3 regions of the Psychrobacillus sp. PGGUH221 genome follow, and region 3 is predicted to be linked to each of the others. Evidence: predicted binding sites of a transcription regulator. Region 3 holds the regulator's gene; each other region holds the start of a gene.
The links. The regulator LexA, encoded in region 3, represses DNA repair genes until DNA is damaged. The targets are predictions, from matches to a motif close to CGAACATATGTTCG.

Region 1 (3,292 bases), on a different contig from region 3:
ATAGAATTAAAATCGTCCATATACACTTCATTTAACCGTCCCCTCTCTATCTCTTTACTTACTAAATAAGTTTACAAGAACTTTTTGCATAAATAAATCGAATTTTAAAACAATTTTAAACATAAAGAAAGCCGCTCTGCATAAGCGGCTTTCAGTCTACTTTATACTTTGTAATTGTTGTAATGCATTCGTATACTCTATGAATGCATGCTTATCTTTTTGGTCTAAGGCATCATCAATTAACTGCAATAATCTATAACTACTTTGTTCCCGGTGAATTATGTTCAAAAACATATCAAGATAAATTTCGTTTAACAATTTTTCTGCAGAACTTTCTTTTCCTGTTTGCCCCATTGCTTTTAAGAAATCTGCGTATGAATATTGTTTGTCCATCTCTGATCACCCCGATGTCTTTTTTCCATTATATAAAAGTAAAAGAAGAGATGCAATCATTTTGCGAAAATTATGATTTTAAGATTAATTGAAAGTTTTAGAAAATTCGTTATATTTGATTGCTTTATTTCCATATTTAACTATAATTGATGTATAAACTACTAAGGAGTGGAAAATACGATGAAAATAATAAAAGATAAATCCTTCCTCGTTTCATTTGAAACTGCAGTTCTACAGCCAGTCCGAATAAACAACAAAGTTTATACAAAAGTTACTAATATTTCAGGGGAAACTATGTTAGTAGGCAAAAAGCCTTACGATATAGTAAGGCAATCATGTGCCTACTATGGCTCTTCATTTCAACAAGCAAAAAACCTTTCCAGAGAAACACTCGGAAATTACCTTAAACTTCCTATAATTATCGCACATGACTATGGAAATCCATGTATATTAATACCTTTACTTTCACCAAAATCAGATTTAAATGTTTGGTTTTCACTTAAAGCGATTGATGGTTTCCATGCAAGTAAAGGGGTGTGTAAGGTTTTATTAACAAATGGGCAAACAATTACTGTTGAAACGTCGGCAAATACTTTAAGCAAACAATTCGGTTTCGCCAATTTGCTAAATACACATTTTTTAAAAAGAATGAGTCACCTCTCATATGAGGGATTTTTATCGACCAGAAACCAATCTTCTTCTAATAAATTTTAAAGTTCAACAAGATTTTTCTACAAGCTCAAAATAAATAGAAATGAGTTCTTCTACTCTATTTCGAAGGCGAACGTTTAAGTACCTACGATGTTCTTCATAACCACCATGAAAAAATACATACTCCGTGAACATATCATCACCTTCACCACGAAGAACTTTCATACTATGTCGTTTCATATAAATATGTGTCTCTTTTAATTCTTTTTGGGCTTGCTTTACGGCTTTCTCCACCATAGATATATAAGGTCGTTTTAGCTTAAAAGGGCCTTTTTCAAAAATGGTTCGATCCTTTTCCAAAATGGTTAAAACCATCGGAAGATAGATCATGTTTTCTAAGTATGGCAACGATTCATCCGGTATTAGTGGCATATCATATCCTCCTTCTTATAAGAACATTTGTTCTTATATTATTGTACAACTTTTAATATAAAATGCAATAATCTACAAAAAATATTTTTTCCAATTTAATGAATAAAATACATTTGCTAAAAAAAAACTACCATTCTCTAGGAATGGTAGTTAATTTAATATTTCAGCAGCCCAACGACGAGCTTCTATATAGATGTCATTCAAAGTATCGTGATCGATATTTAGAATCGTTGCACCCTCTAACATATCATCCCATCGAACCTCATCACAGGCAATTGCCACCTCTAAATATGGAGTCATTTCAGTGAGGTTACCTGAAAGTGTTGCCGCTACTTCATCAGAAAGCGGTAAATCCTGAAGTAATTGGTTCATCGATTGATGAAGTAAAGTATCGATTAAAGAGAACATGCCAACTAAAAAATACTCTGACGCATTTTGTTTGACTTTAGTTTTTGCAAGTAACTCACAAAACTTCGCACGGAATAAGGAAGCCTCGATTAAAGCCATTCCGTCACCCGAATGATTCGCTTTAGATTCATGAAGTAAAAGAACATATAACCAATGATTTAATTCCTCCAAGCCAAGCATAACTACACCTTGCTTTATCGAACGAATCTTAGATTTTAATCGTACTGCAGGGGAATTGATCAACTTCAATACTTTAAACGAAAGTGAGACATCTCGTTCAATTTCTTCTGCTACCTCTTCAATAGAAGAAGATTTGTCACGTAGAAGACTAATAATCCGAAAGTACTGTACCAAATTGGCTGGAATTTCCGTACCTTTAATAATTTCAGGCTTAGCAAAGAAATAACCTTGAAATAGCCCATAACCAGCAGCTTTTGCTTCATAAAACTGTTCGCGGGTCTCAACTTTTTCAGCAAGCAGTACAATATGTGGATAATTCTTTTTTACAATTCGTTCGATTGCTTGTCTTTCCACCACGGTGCTTGAAAGAAAATCAACTTTAATGAAATTAACGAGTGAAAATAACTCATCATATACCGTTATATTTTTTTGGAGAACAAAATCATCTAATGCAATTAAAAAGCCCAAAGACTTAATCTCTTTAATTTTTTGAAGTAAAGCAGAGGTTATTGGTATATCCTCTAGAATTTCTACTACTATTCTATTCTCTGGAAATTTTGCGAACATATCCTTTACTAGTAGGTTTTCAGTGAAATTAATAAAACATAGTTTTTCTCCAGCTAGTTCATTAATACCAATCGTCAAAAAGGAGTGAACTAGTACTTCTAAAGTAGCTGTTTCTCCATCTATTAGTGGAAAGGAATTATCATGACCATTACGATACAACAATTCATATGCGAAAATATGTTCATTTTTATTAAAAATCGGTTGTCTTGCAACAAAAATGTCCATGTAAATTCCTCAAATCTTTCGAATTTCAATAACATAATTGTATCAAATCAAAAAAGGAAAATCGACCTATATTTGAAACTATCTCCTAAAGATGACAGACCAATAGTAAAATGATATGTTTTGTATGGGAGAAAAAATTATTTTAAGGGGAGAAAAAAATGGAATCTATTCATTATGAAGAACATGGAAATATAGCTTATGTGACACTTAATAGACCAGATGCTCTGAATGCATTTAATTACGATATGCTTCAAGAGCTTGGAGAAATCACTGAAACTATTCGTATAAATCCAGATGTGCGTGTAGTGATTTTTACAGGTGCTGGGGAGAAATCTTTTAGTGTTGGGGCGGATTTAAAAGAACGAAAAACATTGACTGACCAACAAGTAAAACGAAATATATTAAAAATTGGAGAAGTTTTTTCAGCAATTGAAAA
Region 2 (3,292 bases), on a different contig from region 3:
TACAGCGTGGGACGATTGCAAAAGATATGGTATTAACTCGCACAAAAGCTTTAGAAGGCTATCATGAATTTCAAAATGGTGGGGAATTATTTTATATCCCTGAAGCATCAACCATACCAACTTCTGAAAAGCCCATCGCTCAAAAAAATAAGCAAGTGACCTATCCAATGAGACTATATAATCGCATAGAAGCACCTGTATTTAATGATAAAAATATTCAAATTGGATCATTGGTAGCCGGACAATCTGTAGATTTACTGCATCTTTCCAATTCTAAAGGGGTCATTTCCTTTTTGGGTCAAGAAGCTCAAATAAATATGAAGGATTTTGTACATATCGATTTATTAAAACCAAAAAAAATATTAAGTTATGAAGAAATGACATACTTCCTGCAAGTGATTTCTTTACTCTATCCAGAATTTACGAAACTAGCACCAATCGGGAAATCAGTAGAAGGAAAAATTATTTATGCAATGCGTATTGGAAATGGTAAAAAAGAGGTTTTATTAGATGCCTCCATGCATGCACGTGAACATATGACAACCAATGTGTTAGCAGAAATGATTGATACATATAGCATTCATTACGAAAACAAATCCATCTATGCTGGTTATAACGTACGTAACACACTAGATCAAACATCCATTTGGTTTGTCCCCATGATGAACCCAGATGGAGTGACACTTGTCCAATCAGGCGCGAAATCATTGAAGTATGGATCACTAGCAACAAAAATTAATGGGTCTTCAAATTTTAATCGTTGGAAGGCTAATATTCGAGGAGTAGATTTAAATGATAACTTTTCCTCCAAATGGGAGAAAATAAAGGGAGGAAATAAAAAGCCTGCATATATGGCCTATAAAGGTCCAAGTGCATTTAGCGAACCAGAAGCCAAAGCACTGCGGGAATTTGTAAAAAACCATGCATTTAAAACGTATATATCCTATCATTCATCTGGTCAAATTATGTATTGGTTTAATTATCAAAAACCAGCACAAATGAAAAGAGACAAAACATTAGCAAGTGGTTTATCTAAAATGACAGGCTACAAAGTGATGCCTCCACAATATTTACCGGGATCAGGATCTTCTGCTGATTGGTTTATTCAACAAACCAAAATGCCTGGAATCACATTAGAAATATCACCGTATATAGGAGAGAAGCCAGTGCCGCTTGAAAAATGGGAAGCTATCTGGAGACAAAATAATAAAGTAGGTTTGTATCTAGCCTTAGAGGCATCAAAAAGATGACCGCACAAACCTAGTTAGACCGCTTGTTTTAAGCGGTTTTTCTTATTTGTGAAAAAACATACGTTCGTTTTATTCGTTTTCAAAAAGATAGTATGTTAAACTGAAAATATTCAAGTTATGGGAGGCTATCATATGGATCAAATATTCGATTTGCAAGCTCCGTATAAGCCAGCGGGGGATCAAATAGAAGCAATAAAAAAATTAGTAGAAGGGGTTCAGGAAGGAGATAAACATCAAACGTTACTTGGTGCAACAGGGACAGGAAAGACGTTTACTATTTCAAATGTAATTCAACAGATTAATAAACCAACTTTGGTAATGGCACATAATAAAACCCTTGCCGGACAGCTTTATAGTGAGTTTAAAGAATTCTTTCCTAACAATGCAGTGGAATACTTCGTTAGTTATTATGATTATTTTCAACCTGAGGCGTATGTGCCCCAAACAGATACGTATATTGAAAAAGATTCGAGCATAAACGAAGAAATTGACAAGCTTCGTCACTCGGCAACATCTTCCTTATTCGAAAGAAAAGATGTCATCATTATTGCATCTGTTTCATGTATTTATGGTCTCGGTAATCCTGAAGAATATAAAGAAATGGTCGTATCACTGAGATCAGGAATGGAAATTGAGCGAAATCAGTTGCTTCGAAAGTTAGTTGACATTCAATATGAAAGAAACGATATTAATTTCACGCGAGGTACATTCCGTGTTCGTGGAGATGTAGTAGAAATCTTCCCAGCTTCAAGAGATGAAAGATGTCTAAGAGTAGAGTTTTTTGGAGATGAAATAGACCGAATTCGAGAAGTAGATGCATTAACGGGAGAAATTTTAGCAGAACGAGATCACGTAGCTATATTTCCAGCATCTCACTTCGTTACACGTGAGGAAAAAATGCGTCTTGCCATTGAAAATATTGAAAAAGAATTAGAAGAACAACTTAAACTATTACGTAGTGAAGATAAATTATTAGAGGCACAAAGATTAGAGCAACGCACTAATTACGATTTGGAAATGATGAGAGAAATGGGATTTTGCTCTGGTATTGAAAACTATTCACGACATCTTACATTACGTGAAGCAGGAGCTACCCCTTACACGCTATTAGATTATTTTCCAAAAGATTTTTTACTCGTTGTGGATGAAAGTCATGTTTCATTACCTCAAGTAAGAGGAATGTTTAATGGTGACCAAGCAAGAAAATCGGTGCTTGTTAATTATGGTTTCCGATTACCTTCTGCTTTAGACAACCGTCCTCTTACTTTTAAAGAATTCGAAGATCATGTAAATCAAGCTATATATGTATCTGCAACACCTGGACCATATGAAATTGAACATACCCCTGAAATGGTTGAACAAATTATTCGACCAACCGGACTACTAGATCCAGTCATAACCGTTAAACCAATAGAAGGTCAAATAGATGACTTAATCAATGAGATCCATGAGCGTTCCGCGAAAAATGAACGGGTGTTAATTACTACATTAACAAAGAAAATGTCAGAGGATTTAACAGATTATTTGAAAGAGATAGGGATAAAAGTACAATACCTACACTCAGAAGTGAAAACATTGGAGCGAATTGAAATTATACGTGAGCTTCGTTTAGGGACATATGATGTTTTAATAGGAATAAACTTGCTTCGAGAAGGTCTTGATATTCCCGAAGTATCTCTTGTGGCAATTTTAGATGCTGATAAGGAAGGATTTTTGCGATCCGAACGTTCTTTAATTCAAACGATTGGAAGAGCTGCCCGAAATTCAAATGGTGAAGTAATTATGTACGCGGATAAAATGACAGATTCTATGAAAAAAGCAATCGATGAAACAAAACGCCGTAGAACAATTCAAATGGAATACAATGAAAAACACGGCATTACACCGAAAACGATTGAGAAAAAAGTTCGCGAAGTTATTCGAGCATCTCAAGTTGCCGAAGAAGAGGGAACTTATGCACAAAAGTTAACAAGTGGAAAAGCGTTAACAAAAGAAGAGAAAGAAAAACTATTGGCAAATCTCGAAAAAGAAATGAAGGATGC
Region 3 (3,292 bases):
AGTAACAGTTCTTTATAACAATTATGTAGAAAATTTTTTCACCTAACACTTTAAATCGAAAAGAGATGTATGTTATTTACTGCATAAATGTATATGCTGCGAAGTTGTATATTAGAGGATTAAAATTATCTATAAAAAAAACTCTGAGTTATTTGTGAGGAAAGATATGGAGCATTATTTAATCAAAGATGCTAAGGTTTTATTGTTTTTAATAAGTTAGTATTAATTTATAGGATAGGAATCTTGTTCATGTTGTAAAATAGCCAAAGCTTCTTTTAAAAGATTAATATCTTGTAGTATTAGTTCTTTAATAGAAGAATTTTCACAATTTCTATAATCCTCTAACAAATAATTTAGCTCATTCTTGATGAAAATCATAAGACATTTCTCCTTTTAAAGCTTCTTTTACACCCTCATTATGAACTATTTCTAGGGAAAAAGAAATAGTAAATATTAAAGTTATGTGCCCTACATAATGTAGGGCGTAGTACTATGGCTTTAATCGCTGTTCTTCAATCCACCAATCAATATGTTCTAGATTAAAAACAAGCATAGTGGAAAGAGGTTTTTGATGAGGTATCTCTTTTTTTAATATTAAATCATTAATTTTTGATTCAGACATTGGAAAATTTACTGAATCAAGATACTCTACTAAGCTTTTAATACCATAGACTTTTTTCAATTAATCACCTCCCACCAAGCTCTCTTTTCTGTAAAGAAATCTTAGAGTTAGGTATTAAGTGAAATATGAACTAACTTAAATGTACCCTACTTTCCTAATATTACACCTTTTATTTTTTGAAAATTTCATTTAGAAAAAATCTAGTTTTATCTTTTTAAATTGGGGTATATAAATATAGAGAAACAAATGTGATCTCCCTTCATTTTTCTCATATATATTTGACTTAAAAGATTGTCAGATATGGTCTCACTCATAATAGAGTGAGACTATTTTTTTATGTCTAATTATTGTTAGAAAAAATGAAAAAAGAAAAATATATTAACTTAATAGACTTACATTAGTCCTTCTCTTATGCATTCAATCACTGTTGAATCAAACAAAGGAATAGACTTTGGTAACGATAGAAGTCCATTAGTAAGTATCAGTCGGTTAAAGTTTTACAAGATCTGTGGTTTACTGAAGCTGTACTTATAAACCGATAAATCGCTTGAGACTTTGGCTTTGCTAGTTATTGTTATATTAATGATTATTAAATTTAAAATATACATTTATTTATTTTGAATATAATAACGCTCAGAGAGATTTTCTGAGTGTTAAATTTATTATTGAAAGTGTAACTAACAAGGTGTTTATATACATTATTCCGGAAACTACTCCTTTAGATGAAGTCTTTACAAATGAAATAATAGTACTTACTAGAATAAAACTATAGACAAACACATATTAATAGAATTATGTATCCGAGATTATATTATTTTTAAAATGACAAAAACCCCTCGACCATGAGGTCAAGGAGTTTTTTCGATGATCTAAACAAAAATGTCCACTTTTTGTTTAGATATGATATCGGCTCTACGTAATCATACGGATTATAACTCTATCTGTCAAGTCAACCATGAATCTATTGAATGTGACGATAAACACCTACAACTTTTCCTAGTATTGTTACTGAGTTGACGATAATTGGATCCATTGAGGAGTTTTCAGGTTGTAACCTGAAAAAAGATTTTTCTTTGAAAAAACGTTTTACAGTTGCTTCATCGTCCTCTGTCATTGCAACTACAATTTCACCATTATTAGCAGATTGTTGTTGTTTTACTACAACATAATCTCCATTTAATATGCCTGCTTCAATCATACTGTCACCCATAATTTCAAGCATAAACAAATGATCGTCAGATGTACCAAACGTTTCAGGAAGAGGGAAGAATTCTTCAACATTTTCAATTGCTGTTATTGGAAGTCCCGCTGTTACTTTACCAACTAACGGTACATGAACAACACCTTGTCTTTCTATAGTAGCGCTTGTACCATCAAGAATTTCGATGGCACGAGGTTTTGTAGGATCTCTTCTTATCAATCCTTTGCTTTCTAATCTTGCTAAATGACCGTGTACTGTAGAGCTAGAAGCGAGTCCAACCGCTTCACCTATTTCACGTACGGAAGGTGGATATCCTTTTTTTCGCACTTCTTCTTTTATGAATGCTAATATATCTTCTTGTCGTTTAGATGCTTTCTTCAATACCTTCACCTCTTTTTATTATAGAACTGTTTTTTCTTATTTATAGTATATCAGCCTATATAATGAAATGCAAACATAGGTTCTAAAAGTTGTTGACAAAAACATGTGTTCGTTTTAATATAAGAACATACATACCGAACAAACATTCTATAAAAGGGGTAATTTAAATGAAATTGTTAGCAAAAAATTATTTTCTTACTTTATTTTTAGGATTAAGCGTAACTTTCATCTTATCAATTGTTATTATAAACTCTCAAGTTGCTGAAGAAGAATATAAAATAAAAGTAGAACCAGGTGATTCATTGTGGGCGCTTGCTGATAAGTTTCAATCCGAAAAATCAAGAGATGCATGGATCAATGAAGTAATGAATTTAAATAATTTACATTCCGCACATATAAAAGCAGGAGATGTATTAATAATTCCGAATGAAACGGAACATTTTCATTTGGATAATTCCACAGAGTTAGCAGGGGATAGTGAATGAAAGCGGTAATATATTGTCGAGTTAGTACTGAAAAAGAGACACAGGAATCGTCTCTAGTAAGACAAGAGGAAGAGCTAACCGGCTTTGCACTTGCTCAAGGGTATGAGATAGCAAGAATATTTACAGATCAGCATAGTGGTTACGATATGGAAAGAGAAGGGTTACTTGATTTATTGTCCTTTATTAAAGAAGAAGAAATAAAAGCTGTATTTGTTCAAGATGAGACTCGAATAGGTCGTGGCAATGGAAGGATGGCGGTTTTACATTTACTTCAGAAAACAAATACTTCTGTCTTTACACTTCAAGATAAAGGAGTATTAAATTTAAATGAAATGGACTCTATGCTTTTAGAAATTTTGGCTCTAGTTGAAGAATATCAACGGAAATTGCATAATGCTAAAATTAAGCGTGGAATGAAACGTGCAGTATCGCAAGGGTTCCGTCCTGAAAAGAATTTAAAGATGCGAGGAAATCAAGAAGGTAGAGAACGAATTGAAGTCCCAGTTGATGAAATCGTAAGATTGCGTAATGCTGGATTGACGTTTGAAGAAATTGCTTCCACATTAAAAGGTTTAGGTTTTGAAATAAGTAAAGCAACAGTAC

Region 1: PGC35_RS16020 (YhjD family protein) is a predicted target of LexA. The motif match lies at 1,497-1,510, and genes of this name have one in related genera.
Region 2: uvrB (excinuclease ABC subunit UvrB) is a predicted target of LexA. The motif match lies at 1,304-1,317, and genes of this name have one in related genera.

Annotation. Positions count from the first base shown of each region.
Region 1 is NZ_JAQMHQ010000009.1:156,101-159,392, forward strand. Features, by position in the region: gene PGC35_RS16005 (M14 family zinc carboxypeptidase) at 1-31, opposite strand, end outside; gene PGC35_RS16010 (IDEAL domain-containing protein) at 157-393, opposite strand; gene PGC35_RS16015 (competence protein ComK) at 574-1,107, shown strand; gene PGC35_RS16020 (YhjD family protein) at 1,111-1,476, opposite strand; gene PGC35_RS16025 (EAL and HDOD domain-containing protein) at 1,627-2,856, opposite strand; gene PGC35_RS16030 (enoyl-CoA hydratase-related protein) at 3,015-3,292, shown strand, end outside.
Region 2 is NZ_JAQMHQ010000009.1:152,515-155,806, reverse strand. Features, by position in the region: gene PGC35_RS16005 (M14 family zinc carboxypeptidase) at 1-1,250, shown strand, start outside; gene uvrB (excinuclease ABC subunit UvrB) at 1,383-3,292, shown strand, end outside.
Region 3 is NZ_JAQMHQ010000004.1:182,141-185,432, forward strand. Features, by position in the region: gene PGC35_RS08415 (hypothetical protein) at 223-378, opposite strand; gene PGC35_RS08420 (hypothetical protein) at 491-682, opposite strand; gene lexA (transcriptional repressor LexA) at 1,584-2,204, opposite strand; gene yneA (cell division suppressor protein YneA) at 2,372-2,689, shown strand; gene PGC35_RS08435 (YneB family resolvase-like protein) at 2,686-3,292, shown strand, end outside.